Nitrobacter winogradskyi Nb-255: one gene and its partners. The protein of the gene in region 3 interacts with the protein of the main gene of each other region in a pairwise test. Links are inferred from orthologs where the notes say so. Each region holds a gene or a part of one and is shown on either strand. Other genes may lie near its edges.

Evidence for each region. The genes of interacting proteins can lie anywhere in the genome.
Region 1: the proteins of NWI_RS06405 (region 3) and NWI_RS03995 interact in binary tests that used the Escherichia coli proteins (3 or more experiments, as listed by UniProt). The link is inferred for Nitrobacter winogradskyi Nb-255 from one-to-one orthologs.
Region 2: the proteins of NWI_RS06405 (region 3) and dnaE interact in binary tests that used the Escherichia coli proteins (3 or more experiments, as listed by UniProt). The link is inferred for Nitrobacter winogradskyi Nb-255 from one-to-one orthologs.

Annotation. Positions count from the first base shown.
Region 1 is NC_007406.1:852,204-856,847, forward strand. The notes cover bases 1,114-4,081. They hold NWI_RS03995 (cbb3-type cytochrome c oxidase subunit I), read right to left. Parts: upstream 3,601-4,081; coding sequence 1,627-3,600; downstream 1,114-1,626. Other genes in these bases: NWI_RS03990 (cytochrome c oxidase subunit 3), read right to left, coding at 1,114-1,630; NWI_RS04000 (ArnT family glycosyltransferase), read right to left, coding at 3,773-4,081. In the rest of the region: NWI_RS03980 (DUF983 domain-containing protein), read left to right, coding at 1-109; NWI_RS03985 (SURF1 family protein), read left to right, coding at 106-858; more of NWI_RS03990, read right to left, coding at 905-1,113; more of NWI_RS04000, read right to left, coding at 4,082-4,644. UniProt on the Escherichia coli protein: Cytochrome bo(3) ubiquinol oxidase is the terminal enzyme in the aerobic respiratory chain of E.coli that predominates when cells are grown at high aeration.
Region 2 is NC_007406.1:2,037,892-2,043,649, forward strand. Bases 1,114-5,195 are described here. They hold dnaE (DNA polymerase III subunit alpha), read right to left. Parts: upstream 4,821-5,195; coding sequence 1,314-4,820; downstream 1,114-1,313. Other genes in these bases: NWI_RS09695 (30S ribosomal protein S2), read right to left, coding at 1,114-1,122. In the rest of the region: more of NWI_RS09695, read right to left, coding at 124-1,113; pyrF (orotidine-5'-phosphate decarboxylase), read right to left, coding at 5,721-5,758. UniProt on the Escherichia coli protein: DNA polymerase III is a complex, multichain enzyme responsible for most of the replicative synthesis in bacteria. This DNA polymerase also exhibits 3' to 5' exonuclease activity. The alpha chain is the DNA polymerase catalytic subunit.
Region 3 is NC_007406.1:1,363,193-1,367,739, reverse strand. What follows is about bases 1,088-3,958. They hold NWI_RS06405 (aminotransferase), read right to left. Parts: upstream 3,164-3,958; coding sequence 2,012-3,163; downstream 1,088-2,011. Other genes in these bases: NWI_RS06395 (potassium transporter Kup), read right to left, coding at 3,751-3,958; NWI_RS06400 (rhodanese-like domain-containing protein), read right to left, coding at 3,179-3,514; NWI_RS06410 (polyamine ABC transporter substrate-binding protein), read right to left, coding at 1,088-1,961. Also shown: NWI_RS06415 (lipid A biosynthesis lauroyl acyltransferase), read left to right, coding at 1-836; more of NWI_RS06410, read right to left, coding at 891-1,087; more of NWI_RS06395, read right to left, coding at 3,959-4,547. UniProt on the Escherichia coli protein: Shows aminotransferase activity with methionine and histidine as substrates, and to a lesser extent also with phenylalanine.

The DNA.
Region 1 (4,644 bases), 510 kb from region 3 along the record:
TCTTGCTGTCACCCTGTGGCCGTTACGCGCGATGAAATCGCTTTTGATCAGTCTCCAGTTCCATCACAAGGCCGCCGAAGGGCGTGCGGTCCCACGTCGTCACGCATGAGCGCCGCCACACGCCGCCACAGCGCCGGTTTCGGTCTCGGCCTCGTTATGATGGCTATGGTTGCTGTGCTCGTTGGTCTCGGTGTCTGGCAGTTGCAGCGTGGCACGGAGAAGCATGCGCTGATTGCAGGACTCACCGAGCGATTGGCCGCTGAGCCTGTCACTTTGCCTGAACCTGCGGACTGGGCGACATTCTCGCCGGCCAGGGACGAATTTCGTCGGGTGAGTTTTTCGGCGATCTACCAGGGGCCCGACGCGATGGTTTACAGTTCTGGCTCCGGATTGCGCTCGGACGTCGGGCTGGGCACATGGGCATTCCTAGCCGCTCGACTGAGCAACGGTAGCACGATCGTTGTCAATACGGGCTTCGTACAGAACACCATGCAGGATCGCAGCCAGCAGGATATCGCCGTGAAACCATTGGTGACTGGCCAGCCTGTCGCGATGACCGGTTATCTCCGCTTCCCGGAAAAATCTGGCGCGTTGACTCCGTCCTCCAGTCTCGACAAGCGGCTGTGGTTCTCGCGCGACATCGGCGCGATGGCGCAGGCCCTCGGCTGGGGAAACGTTGCACCTTTCTATATCGATCTTGAGAAGCCGGTGCCTGCGAGCGGCGTTCCGAAGCCCGGACCGCTCGATGTGCATTTGAAGGATGATCACATCCAGTATGCCATCACCTGGTTCGGTCTTGCCGCGGCCGTGCTTGTTACGTTCGGCTTTTGGTGGCGCAGCCAACGCCGCGCGACGTAGCATGCGCGGAGGGTAGATCCTTCCGAGATTGCGGCGCCGCTGCGAGTTACAGAAGCCCCGGCAGGTAAACTAACGCGAAGATGCTTATCCAGACGATCACGAGGAAATGCCAGAACAGGCTTAGCCGGTGCAGGCGCGAGACCGCGCCTGGAGCGGGATGAGTGTGTAGCGGTTTTCCGCCCGCATCCCGCTCCAAAATACTAGAATCGATTACGCTCATGGTTTTGGATCGATTCGATCCAAAACCATCGTGATCCAGGGCGGGCCCGCGCCATGCGAGTTCGCCTCCCAGCAACGCGATCCAGATGAGGCCGAGGCTGACGTGAGCCCCGTGGGCGCCGATCAGCGTGAAGAAAGCGGAAAGAAAGCCGCTTTGCCACGGGCCGGCATGGGCGGCGGCCATGCCATAAAGCTCCAAAATTTCCGTGACGACAAAGCCAAGCCCGAGCACGAAGGTCAGCCCCAGCCAGATGATCGCGCGCCAACGTTGCCTGGCTGCCGCCGCGATGCTGGCGAAGCCGAGGGTTGCGCTGCTGGCCAGCAGCAACATGGTTTCGGGGAAGATGCGGGGCAGCCGGAGCAGAGGGCGTTCGGTCGATACGTCCGCGGCATCTCGCGTCATCGCGATGAAAATGGCGAACAGCAGCGCGAAGATGATCGCATCGCTTACCAGGCAGAGCCGGAAACCGTAGGCTTTCTCCTCGATTGCGCGCCGGGCTGTTTCAGCATCGGCTTCATCGCCATGATCGGCGGTGATGAGGGCATCTGTCACGTCGGCGCCTCGCGGCCAAGCGCTGGCGAGATGAGGCGGCGGCTTTCGATCGCTTCGACGTCGCTTGCGGGGAGGCGCTGGCCGGCATGATCATGAAACGTCTGCGAGAGCACCGCGGCGAACATGCCTAACCCGCCGACAGCCGCCAGCCACCAGATGTGCCAGATCATTGCAAAGGCGAATACGAAGGACATCGCACCCAGCATGACGCCGGCGCTGCTCTTGCCGGGCATGATGATGTCATGGAAGCGTGCGGGTCCTTGATCCGCTGTTCCCGCCTGCTTCATGGTCCACCACGGATCGATGCCCTGCACCGGCGGCACGGCGGCGAAGTTATAGGCCGCCGGCGGGGAGGCCGTCGCCCATTCGAGTGTCCGGCCATTCCATGGATCGTTGCTTGAGGCCGCAAGCGCTTTGCGGTCGCGGATGCTGACGGCGATCTGGATGGCCAGAAAAGCGACGCCGCATACGATGAGGAGGACGCCGGCCTGCGCGGCGATGAGATAGGGCTGCCACTCGGCGACATCACTGCGATTGAGGCGCTGCGGCATGCCCATGAGGCCGAGGATGTACAGCGGCATGAAGGCCAGACCGAAGCCGACGAGCCAGCACCAGAAGGCACGTCGACCCCATTTTTCCTCCAGTCGAAAACCGAATGCCTTCGGAAACCAATACTGATAGCCCGCGAAATAGCCGAACAGCGCGCCGGGGATCAGCAAATTGTGGAAATGCGCCACCCGGAAAGTTGTGTCGTGGATGCCGGCCGGCACCACCGCGAACAAGAAGCCCGTAATGCCGCCTATGAGGAACGTGACGATATACCCGAGCGTGAACAGCATCGGGACCGAGAATCGCACCTCGCCACGATAGATCGTGAGCGACCAGCAAACGATTGTCACGATGGTCGGCACGGCGATGAGCGGAGCTGCACGGCCAAAGAAGGCGCTCACGTCGGCAGCCGAGCCGATGGTCAGAAAATGGTGCAGCCAGACGACCAGTGACAGCACGGTGATCGCGATCATGGAGTAGACGAGAGCCGCATAGCCGAACAACCGCCGTCCCGAGAATGTCGCCACGACTTCCGAATAGATGCCGCAAGCCGGCAAGATCAGGATGTAGACGTGCGGATGCCCCCAGATCCAGAACAGGCTGACATAGTTCGCGACGCCGTTACTGCCCGCAAAAAACTGCATGCCGAGATGACGGTCGAGACCAAGCAGCGTCGCGGCAACGATCAAGGCAGGATAGGCAGTGATGATCAGGATGCTGGTGCAAAGCGCCGTCCAGGTAAACAGCGGCATCGCCATCAACTTCATGCCGGGCGCGCGCCGCTTGACGATCGTGACGAGAAAACTGATTCCCGCCAGTATGGCGCCGATGCTGCTGAGCAGGACCGCCCAGATCCAGTAATCGACGCCGACGTCCGGGCTGAACTGAATTCCCGATTGAGGCGGGTAGGCGGTCCAGTAGGCGGCCGAGAAGCGGCCGACGACAAGCGATATCATCACCAGTGCCGCGCCCGACACGGTCAGCCACAGGCCCGCCGCGTTCATGAACGGAAATGCGACCTGGCGCGCACCGATCTGCTGCGGAATGATGATGCTGAACAGACCGAGCACGAACGGCATCGCCACGAAGAACATCATGATGGTGGCATGAGACGTGAAGATCTGATCGAAATGGTCCGGTGGCAGATAGCCGTGCGGTTCGAATGCAAAGGCCTGCTGGGTGCGTATCATCAGAGCGTCGACGACGCCGCGCACCAACATGATCAGCGCCAGGATCACGTACATGATGCCGATCTTCTTGTGGTCGAGGCTCAAGAGCCATTCGGACCACAAATAGCGCCATCGACCGAGCCATGTGATGAGCACGGCCACGCCCAGCCCGCCGCATACGACGGTCAGCGCTCCTGCCATGGCGATGCCGCTGTAAAAAGGCAGGGCGTCGATCGTCAGCTTACCGAGCATATCAATTGGTCTTCGAACGGGGAGGGCCGCAGCGCGATCGGCGACAAATCAGACGGCGCATACGCCAGTCGTGCAAGAGTACCGGGTAGGGTTGCGGGGTCAATTGAAATCGCGGGCAGCGCCGCCGCAATCGCTCGGACCCGGGCCTGACATCGCTCGAAATCTGCCCGTTTCACCCCGGAGGGATGATCTTGATGATGTTGTAATGAGTCTTGCCCGAGACGATGCTATCCTTTTCGATCAAGTGCAGTTCGGGCCTGGTTTGAAGCACGGCACGCTGATGTTCGGGACGCAGAACCGCGATGGCCGGGACGTTCAGTTCAGCCAGTTCATCCAACGCGATCGTGCTTATCGGTCCCCGCACGTAAACCAGCATGTTGAAATCGGTCGAATCTCCGCCTGCGACGTAGAGCGGCTTCGAATCTCCCTTGAGGATGGCATCGATGGCCTGGCCGGCCAGGCGGCTTTCCTGGAACAGGTGCGGAACGACGGGCATCACTATCCAGCCTCGGACGAGCAGGCCGCCAAAGATCATGCAAGTCACGACCAGGGCGGGCGCGATGACACGGGGGTGGCTGTGACGCCAGTTCTCAAACAGCAGCCCGCAGATCACTGCTAGCGTCATGGTTCCCGGCATAGCATAACGCGCCGCCACTTTGCCCGGCCAGAACAGCAGAACGAGGGTGCAGGCGACAGAGTAAAGGATCGCGGCAAGCAGCAGGTCATCTCGCATATCGCGTCGGCCATCTCGCCATCTGTCGATAGCGATCATGATTGCGGGACCTATCAGGATGGAGCCCGGCAGAAATTCCACAGCCAGGCTCTTGACGAAATCAAGATGTCCAAGAACCGTCGCCAGGACGTCGGTCGTCTGTGTCAGACGGGAGTGAGCTTTCCAGGTATCGGCGTCGCCCGTCTGATAAACAAGGCCATACCAGCCGCCGATGACGAGTCCGGCGCCGATATGCGCCGCGATGAATCCTGGAATCTGATCACGCTGTCTCAAGAGGATGTAAGCGCCAACGCCGAGCGTGAAGTATGCGA
Region 2 (5,758 bases), 680 kb from region 3 along the record:
CTGTATGTCCTTTGCCTGCCGGGAGATGACGGTACGGATTCCCCGGCCGCCGTCACCTCTACCCAGGGATCAATCAGAAAATCGGGCATGACGCGGCCGGCTGCAACACCGCCGCGCCTCACGTTACTCGGCTTCGGCTGTCATCGCCTTGGCCTGAGCGACCCAGCCGTCGGCCCGGCTCGGAAGGCCAACCTCCTCGCCGATCCTGTGCGCGGTATCGTGATCGAGCTCGGCCAACTGCCAATAGTGGAAGATACCGAGATCGTTGAATTTCTTCTCGATCGCCCCGGAGACGCCGGTGAGCTTCTTGAGATCGTCGGCAACGCCTCGCGGACCGGCGAGACCCTGGAAGCCGGCAGGCTGCGCGGCGGCTGGAATCTCTTCCTGCACCGGCTGGACCGAAGCACCCACATCGATGCCGGATTCGCCCTGAGCCCGTGAAATGCCGTCGATCGCCGCGCGGGCAATGAGGTCGCAATACAGGCTGATGGCGCGGCCCGCATCGTCGTTACCGGGCACGATATAGGTGATGCCTTTCGGATCGCAGTTGGTGTCCACGATCGCCGCGACCGGAATGTTCAGCCGCTGGGCTTCCTGGATCGCGATGTCTTCCTTGTTGGTGTCGATCACGAACATCAGATCGGGAAGACCGCCCATGTCCTTGATGCCGCCGAGCGAACGATCAAGCTTGTCGCGCTCGCGTTGAAGCGTCAGCCGCTCCTTCTTGGTGTAGGCATTGGCGTCGCCGGAATTGAGCACCTCGTCGAGATGGCGCAACCGCTTGATCGAACCTGAAATCGTTTTCCAGTTGGTCAGCGTACCGCCCAGCCAGCGCGAATTGACGAAGTACTGCGCCGAGCGCTTCGCGGCATCGGCGACACCATCCTGCGCCTGCCGCTTGGTGCCGACGAACAGGATGCGGCCGCCCCTGGCGACGGTATCGCTGACGGCCTGCAACGCATGGTGCAGCAGCGGCACGGTCTGCGCGAGGTCGATGATGTGGATGTTGTTGCGGGCGCCGAAGATGTACTCCGCCATCTTCGGATTCCAGCGGTGCGATTGGTGGCCGAAATGAACGCCAGCCTCAAGCAGCTGACGCATGGTGAATTCAGGTATCGCCATGGTTCGATTCTCCGGTTGGTTCCTCCGGAAACGTGTGAGCAGGCGAACCGTCAAACCAAAAGGATTGCGGTCCGGCAGCCACCGGACGGCTTTTCAGGCCATGTTTCCGTGTGAGATGGCGGCCTGTATAGCGAGGGTACCCGCCATACGCAAGGCAATCCGATCCCGCCGGGCTGCCCCTCCCGGGCCGGTCAGATAGCCTGAACATCCACGACCCCCGTGACCGCCTTGATCGCGCCGGCAATCTGAGGCGAAACCCGAAAGCGGCCAGGAAGCTTTATTTCCACCTCGGTCTCAAGGTCCAGCATCATCACCAGCGAGACCTCGCCCTCGCCAGCCTGCCTCGATGCGGGAACTTTCGCGGCGCCAGCCGGATCCCCGTTGTCGTTCGCCTGAAGACGCTTTTCGATCGACTCGAGCGGCCTGGAATCGCGCAGGAAAATCCGCAGTCCCTTCTGCGTCTTGGCCGCCGCATCGTCGAGCGGTTCGGCACGGGACACCCGCGCCCGCACCTCCTCTCCCTGCAATTCCGCATCGAGTTGCAACAGCACCGCTGCCCCCGGTTCAAGGACCTCCCGAAACTGCGCGAGACCTTCCGAGAACAGCACCGCCTCGAAATGGCCGCTCGGATCGGACAGGCCGATGATGCCCATCTTGTTACCCGTCTTGGTTCGCCGCTCCATCCGCGAAACCACCGTCGCAGCCACCTTGCCGGCGGTCGCACCTGACTTCACCGCGCGGGAAAATTCGACCCACGACTGGACGCGGAGCCGCTTGAGCGCTGTCGCATAATCGTCGAGCGGATGTCCCGACAGGAAAAATCCGACCGCCTCATATTCGCGCCTCAGCCGATCGGCGGGCAGCCAGGGCTCCGCCCGAGGCAGCATGATGTCTGGCGCGTCCGCCAGACCGCCGAACATGTCATTCTGGCCGATCATCGTCGCCTCGTGGCTGCGCTGGCACGCAGCAAGGATCGCCTCGGCGCCGGCGAACACACGGGCGCGGTTCGGCTCGAGCGCCTCAAACGCTCCGGCGGCCGCGAGACTTTCGATGACGCGCTTGTTGATGGCGCGCGGCGGCACCCTGGCGGCGAAATCCGCCAGCGAAGTGAACATGCCGGCCTTGCGAGCTTCGACGATCTGCTCGACCGCGTGCGCGCCGACCCCTTTCAGCGCGGCCAGCGCATAACAGATGACGCCTTCCTTCACCTCGAAGGTCGCACCGGAGCGATTGATCGACGGCGCTTCGACCTTGATGCCCAGGCGCTGGGCCTCCGCGCGAAACTCCGAAAGCTTGTCGGTGTTGCTCATATCGAGCGTCATCGATGCCGCCAGAAACTCGACGGGAAAGTGCGCTTTCATGTACGCGGTCTGATAGGAGACCAGCGCATAGGCCGCGGCGTGGCTTTTGTTGAAACCGTAATCAGCGAACTTCGCCAGCAGCTCAAAGATCGTTTCCGCCTGGCCTCGGGGAACGCCGTTGTTGACGGAGCCCGCCACGAAGATCGCGCGCTGCTTCTCCATCTCCGAGCGAATCTTCTTACCCATCGCCCGCCGCAGCAGGTCGGCGTCTCCGAGCGAGTAGCCGGCCATGACCTGGGCGATCTGCATCACCTGTTCCTGATAGATGATAACGCCGAAGGTCTCCTTCAGGATCGGCTCGAGCATCGGATGAAGATATTCCGCTTCCTCCTCGCCATGCTTGCGCGCGCAATAGGTCGGAATATTCGCCATCGGCCCCGGTCGATACAGCGCGACCAGCGCGATGATGTCCTCGAATCGGTCCGGACGCATGTCCACCAGCGCCCGTCGCATGCCCTGGCTTTCAACCTGAAACACGCCGACCACGTCGCCCTGGGTCAGCATCTGGTAGCTGGCCGCGTCGTCAAGCGGCAGCGTGGCAAGATCGACGTCGATCCCCCGCTGCTTCAGCAACTTCACCGCGACGTCAAGAACGGTCAGCGTCTTCAGGCCGAGGAAGTCGAACTTCACGAGGCCCGCCGGCTCCACCCACTTCATGTTGAACTGGGTCACCGGCATGTCGGACTTCGGATCGCGATACAGCGGCACGAGTTCGCTCAAGGGCCGATCGCCGATCACGATGCCCGCCGCATGGGTCGAGGCGTGACGCGTCAGGCCTTCGAGGCGCTGGGCGATATCGAACGCGCGCGCCACCACCGGGTCCTCATCACGAAACGCCTGTAGTTTCGGCTCTCCCTCGATGGCCTGCTTCAGCGAGACCGGCGCCGCGGGATTTTGCGGCACCAGCTTGGTCAGCTTGTCCACCTGACCGTAAGGCATCTGCAGGACGCGGCCGACGTCGCGCAGCACGCCCCGCGCCTGCAACGTGCCAAAGGTGATGATCTGCGCGACCTGGTCGCGGCCGTAGCGCTTCTGCACGTAGTCGATGACCTCCCCGCGCCGCTCCTGGCAGAAGTCGATATCGAAGTCCGGCATCGATATCCGTTCGGGATTGAGGAAGCGCTCGAACAGCAGGCCGAAGCGGATCGGATCGAGATCGGTGATCGTGAGCGCATAGGCCACCAATGAGCCGGCGCCGGAGCCCCGCCCCGGCCCAACCGGAATTCCCTTGGACTTGGCGTGCTTGATGAAGTCCGCGACGATGAGGAAGTAGCCCGCGTAATTCATGCGCGTGATGACATCGAGTTCGAAGTCAAGGCGCGCGCTGTAGTCCTGCTCCGTCATTCCGGTCGAGACGCCATGCACCGCCAGCCGCTTCGCAAGTCCCTCCTGCGCCTGTCGCCGCAATTCGGCGGCTTCATCGTTTTTCCCGTCCGCCGCGGCGGCGTCCGAGGCCACCGTAAAGTGCGGAAGGATCGGCTTGCGCGTCCGCGGCCGGAACGCGCAACGTTCCGCGATTTCCATCGTGGACGACAACGCTTCCGGGATGTCAGCAAACAGGACAGCCATTTCCGCGCGGGTCTTGAAGCGGTGATCCGGCGTCAATTGCTCGCGATCGGTCTCCGCAACCAGGCGACCGCCGGCGATGCATAGCAAGGCGTCATGGGCTTCATAATCATCGGAGGTCGCAAAATACGGCTCGTTGGTCGCAACCAGCGGAAGGCCCTTCGCATAGGCGAGGTCGATCAATGCACCTTCGACCCGCCGCTCCTTGTCGAGCCCATGGCGCTGCAACTCCACGTAAAGCCGGTCGCCGAAAATCCCGGCGAGCCGGTCGCAGCGGGCCGTCGCAAGCGCGGGCTGATCGGCGTTGAACGCCTGCGCCACGGGACCCTCGGGCCCTCCGGTCAAGGCGATCAGACCTTCGTTTTCATCCCGTAGCCACTCCCAATTGACGTGAGGGCTGCAATGCTCCGGTGTTTCGAGGAAGGCGCGGGAGTTCAACCGCATCAAGTTACGATAGCCGGCTTCGCGCGTCGCCAGCAGGACGATTCGGGCAGGCGGTAGCGCGTTTCGGGCATTGGCATCCTGATCTGTGAAGTCCACCGCCAGTTCACAGCCGACGATCGGCTGGATGCCAAGGCCTGCGACTTTGTCGGAGAATTCCAGCGCTCCGAACATGTTGTCGGTGTCAGTGAGCGCCAGGGCCGGCTGGTGGTCCGCCCTGGCCAGTTCCGCCAGCTTCTGGATCTTGATCGAGCCCTTCAACAAGGAATAGGCCGAATGGACATGCAGGTGAACGAAACCTGCGGGAGCCGCGAGGGTCTTCTGGGTCATGGTTTAAGGCAATCATCAGCCAGCGTCGGCCAAGGCCGACTCACAAAAGAAGGGTGGGGACTTGCGCCGGGCGAGTCCACGCGAAATCCCCCCACCTACGCGGCTGTTCTCGTTTTCCCCAGCCGCCCGGGTCGCCCGTTTACGAAAGCTGGGGAATAAGCTGCGCCCAGACAGCGACCATTCCGACGAACAGCACGATCGACGCCAGCGCCGACGCCTCCTCGACAAACATTCTCAACATGGCTTCCGCTCCTTCGACTAAAACATAACGAGAATATTGTTCCCTATTTGTTCTTAAGTCAAGGCAAGATGGAGCTGGAAATAATCCCCTTGGTTAATCGCCCTACGAAAGGCCAGTTGGAAAGGCCGAAACGAGATGTTTTCGGGTTTTTCGCAAACACACGGCTGCGGCAGCCGGGACTCACAGGTTTTCTGGTGACCCCTCACCGCAAGAAATGCGACGCGACCTTTCCAAGCATAATCCAATCAGCTTGATCGAATCATGCTTCTAGCGGAGGACGAAGTCGCGTCGGGACATCGCCGGTTCGGCGATCACTTGCGCGGCCGCTTGATCAACTTGTACGACCACCAGGCCGTTGCGTGGTTCCAGCTTTTGATAGGCTGGTTGCAGACCTTACAATCCGCCTGACCCGTATCCTTGAACGGACTGGTATAGACGGTCACGCTGTAGACAGCGCCGCAACCAGGACAGGTATATTCACCGCCGTCGCGGGCTCGTACGCCAGGTTTCAGTTTTTGGGCCATAACGGCCCGATAGCGCCCCCCGGTCCATTCCGCAAGTTGTTTTGTTCGCTTGTCCGAAGGGATCAGGACCAACGGCTCACAAGCGGCGCGCTTGAAAAGAAATGACCCGGCAGAATCCCGCGCAGGCAGCTTGATTCAATCCGGGCGCAGCGCATCCGCCATTTCCCGGATGA
Region 3 (4,547 bases):
GCGCGACGCGCTGTTTTGACCCGATAAAGACCGCGGATCTGTTCGGCCGCATCACGCGAAAGATCGGACCGTTGCTGCGTGAACAGAAGATCGGTCGCGCGAACCTCACGGCCGCGTTTCCCGAAAAGCCGCCGGACGAAATCGAGAAAATTCTGGCCGGGGTATGGGACAATCTGGGGCGCATCGGCGCGGAGTTCGCCCATCTCGATCACGTCTGGAACCACGATCCGGATCGCCCCGAAGACGGTCGCATCGAAATCGGGGAACGCACGCGCGAGCTGTTTCACAAGCTGCGGCTGGATGGCAAGCCGGCGCTGATTTTCGCAAGCCATATCGGCAACTGGGAGCTGCCCGCGGTCGCCGCCGTCGCGCACGGGCTCGATGCGGCGATTCTGTATCGCCGGCCGAACATCGCATCGGCCGACCGCGCGATCAAACAGTTGCGCTCCGTCAATATGGGCACACTGATCCCCGCGGGCCGCGATGCACCGCTCCGATTGGCTCAGGCGCTGCAAAACGGCCAGCATGTCGCGATGCTGGTGGACCAGTATTTCACCAACGGCGTCGACGTCACATTCTTCGGACGCAAGACCAAGGCTAATCCGACGCTGGCGCGTCTTTTGCGGCAGATCGAATGTCCGATCCACGGCGTGCGGATCATCCGCCTGCCGGACCATCGCTTCCGTGCCGAGCTTTCGGAAGAAATCACGCCGGCGCGGGATGCAAACGGCGGGATCGACGTGCAGGGAACGATGCAGATCATCACCTCGGTGATCGAAGGCTGGATCCGCGAATATCCCGATCAATGGCTGTGGCTGCACCGCCGCTGGCGTTAAGGCGTTTTCGAGCGAAGCGGGATTCGGTTCGCGTGAAGAAAGTTCTCCGTCCTGTCACCGTCCCGTCTTTATGCGCGTCCAGAGCCGGTTGATCGAACGTTGCGTCGCGAGATCGCGCGCAGTTATGATGAACAGCCGCTTCATCACGGCTTCATCCGGATAGATCGTCTTGTCATTGAAGGCTTGCGGATCGATCAGCTTCTGGCTGGCCAGATTGCCGCTGGCATAGGACAGGAAGTCCGAATTCTTCGCCGCAACGTCCGGCCGATAGAGATAATTGATCAACTCGTAAGCCTCGTCGACATGCCTGGCATCCAGGAGAACGGCCAGATTGTCGAAGAACATCTGGGCGCCCTCTTTCGGAATCGCATAACCGATCTCGACACCGTTATGGCTCTCCGCCGCGCGGCTTTGGGCCTGCTTGATATCGCCGGACCAGCCGACGACAAGGCAGATCTCTCCAGTGGCTAGGCTGTTAAGATATTCCGAGGAATGAAACTTGCGGACATACGGCCTGATCTTGCCGACAAGAGCCGCTGCCTGTTCGAGATCGCTCTTTTCTGTCGAGTTCGGATCGAGGCCGAGAAAGTTGAGCGCGGCAGGCAGGATATCATCCGCGGAATCAAGCATCTGGACGCCGCAGTCCTTGAACTTCGCGAGCTTGTCCGGATCGAAGATGACATCCCAACTATCAATCCTGCTGTCGGGTCCGAGAATGCGCCGCACTGCTTTGACATTGTAGCCGATGCCGGTCGTGCCCCACATGTAATTCACGGCGTACTGATTGCCGGGATCATAGGTTGCGAGCCTCTCCGTCACCATGGGCCATGCGTTGGCCAGATTCGGCAGCTTCGACTTGTCGAGTTTCCGAAAGATGTTCGCGCCGATCTGACGCTGCAAAAAATACGCCGTCGGCACCACGATATCGTAACCGGACTTGCCGGCAAGGAGCCGCGTTTCGAGCGTCTCGTTGGCGTCGAAGGTGTCGTAGACCACCTTGATTCCAGTTTCCTCGGTGAAGGCCTCGAGCACGCCCGGCGCGATGTAGTTCGACCAGTTGAAAAAGTTGACGACGCGCTCGGCGGCGTCGGCGCGCGGCGACAAGACCGCGCCCGAACCAAGCATCAATGCAACGGGCGCCCAGAACCACACGCATTGGTTCGGAATCATCGGCCTCACCTCCGCACGGCGTCGGATAGCCGCTCCAGCGCAGCGTCGAGCGTGGCATCCTTCTTCGCGAAACAGAAACGTACGACCGAGGTAACCGCGTCCTTTTCGTAGAACGCTGAAACCGGGATCGCCGCGACCTTATGGTCCACGACGATGCGCCTGCAGAACACATGATCGGTTTCATTGAGTCCGAGCGGCGCGAGATCGACGGTCAGGAAATAGGTTCCTTGCGACGGCAGCACCGGAAACCCGATGTCTTCGAGGCCGCGGGTCAGGCGGTCGCGGCGGCGCGCCAGATCGCGGCGCATCTCGAAAAAATAATCGTCCGGCTTCGCAAGGCCCCCGGCGACCGCGGCCTGAAGATTGGGAGGTGTGGTGAAGGTGAGAAACTGATGCACCTTGGCGATGACCCGCAAAAGCGGCGGCGCGGCGCAGACAAAGCCGACCTTCCAGCCCGTCAGGGAGAATATCTTTCCGGCCGATCCGATCTTGATGGTGCGGTCGCGCATGCCGGGAACGGTGATCAGCGGAATATGCTCGCGGCCGTCGAAAACCACATGCTCCCAGACCTCGTCGCAGATCGCGACCGCATCGAACTCCTGGCAAAACCGCGCCAGCAATTCCAGTTCATTGCGCGCATAGACCACCGCAGCCGGATTCAGCGGATTGTTGAAAAGTACGACCCTGGTCCTGGGGGTGAAGGCGTCGCGCAGCGCGTCTTCCGTCAACCGCCAGTGCGGCGGCTCCAGCCGAACCAGACGCGGAACGCCGCCGGCCTGCCGTATGATCGGAAGGTAGGAGTCGTAGAACGGCTGGAAGACGACGACCTCGTCGCCCGGTTCTACCGTCGCGAGAATGGCGCTGGTCAGCGCTTCCGTCCCGCCGGAGGTAACCATCACCTCACTCGCCGGATCGGCCGCAAGACCGTGCCAGTGGCGGTAGTGAGCGGCGACCGCCTGCCGCAACTCCGGAATGCCCATCATCGATGGGTACTGATTGTAACCGTTGATAACGGCGTCCGCCGCCGCGCGCCGGATATCCTCCGGGCCCGGATCGTCGGGAAAACCCTGCCCGAGGTTGATGGCGTCGTGGTCGCGCGCGAGCTGCGACATGGTCTCGAAGATGGTCACCGGCAGGTCAGCGAAGACCTTGTTCATCGAGAGCGTCAACTCTCAGCCGCCGGATCGTGTCGGCAACCCTGCCGCCTTCCATCCCAGAATTCCGCCGTCGAGATGCTTGTCGTAAGGAAGGCCGGCGGCCTGCGCCGCCAGCGACGCGCTCACCGAGCGCTTGCCCGAGCGGCACGCAAACACCACCTGCTTGCCTTGCGGATCGGGAATCGCCGAGAGGTCGAACGTCGACAGGGCGACAACCACCGCGTCCGGAAAGGCCTCCGCCGCAATTTCGTTCGGCTCGCGGACGTCAACCAGCAGATAGCGTCCGTCGGTGATGCCTTTCGAGACATCCTCCGGCGTCAAATCGTGAACGACAAAATTCAGATTCGCCAACGTGACCTCCTCGCGCTTTTGCCTTCGGACGCTCGCACCCGGCGCGATGCCCGTATCGCCGCTTCTTCGGCCGCGCAAGGTCACCCCTTGCGAGGATAAAATCAAGCGCCGTCACGGCTCTATGACGGCTTGTCTAGAGCATGTTCGCTTCTGATTGAATCAGAAGCGGTGCTCTATGATTTTGTTTTGACGCGTTTTCTTCACGCGAACCGGTACCCACTTCGCTCGAAAACGCTCTAGATGATGACCTGCGTCCCGACCTCGACAACGCGCCCGGTCGGAATCTGAAAATAGTCGATCGCATCGTTGGCCGACCGGCTCAGCGCAATGAACAGCTTGTCCTGCCACGCAGGCATTCCCGACTGCGCGGACGCCTTCAGCGACCGGCGGGAAACAAAAAACGAAGTCGACATAATATCGAACTGCCAGCCAAGCTTGCGCGCGATGGCCAGCGCCTTCGGAACGTTGGGCGATTCCATGAATCCGAAGCGGAGGCTGACGGTCGAAAATTTTTCGCTGATGTTTTCCATGCGCACGCGCTCGGCGGGACCGACCCGAGGCGTTTGCGCGGTTTCGATCGTCAGGATGACGTTGTGTTCGTGAAGAACCTTGTTGTGCTTCAGATTGTGCAGAAGCGCCGTGGGCACGAAATTGGGGTCGCTGGTCAAGAACACCGCCGTGCCCTTGACGATATGCGGCGGCCGCTTCTCAAGGCTCTGAATGAGATCCAGAAGCGGCACCTCGGTGCGCCTGGTCTTCTTGATGAGGATCGCCACGCCGCGACGCCATGTCCATATCAGCACCACCATCGCGATGCCGAACAGAAGCGGCACCCAGGCCCCATCAAACAGCTTAAGCAGATTGGCGCTGAAAAACATCATGTCCACAACGACGAGCGGGACGACCAGTGCCGCCGCAGCCGCCGGGTGCCAGTTCCACAGCTTCCAGACAACGACAAAGCCCATGATGCCGTCAGCGACCATCGTGGTGGAGACGGCGATCCCGTAGGCGGAAGCGAGCCCGCTGGAGGTGC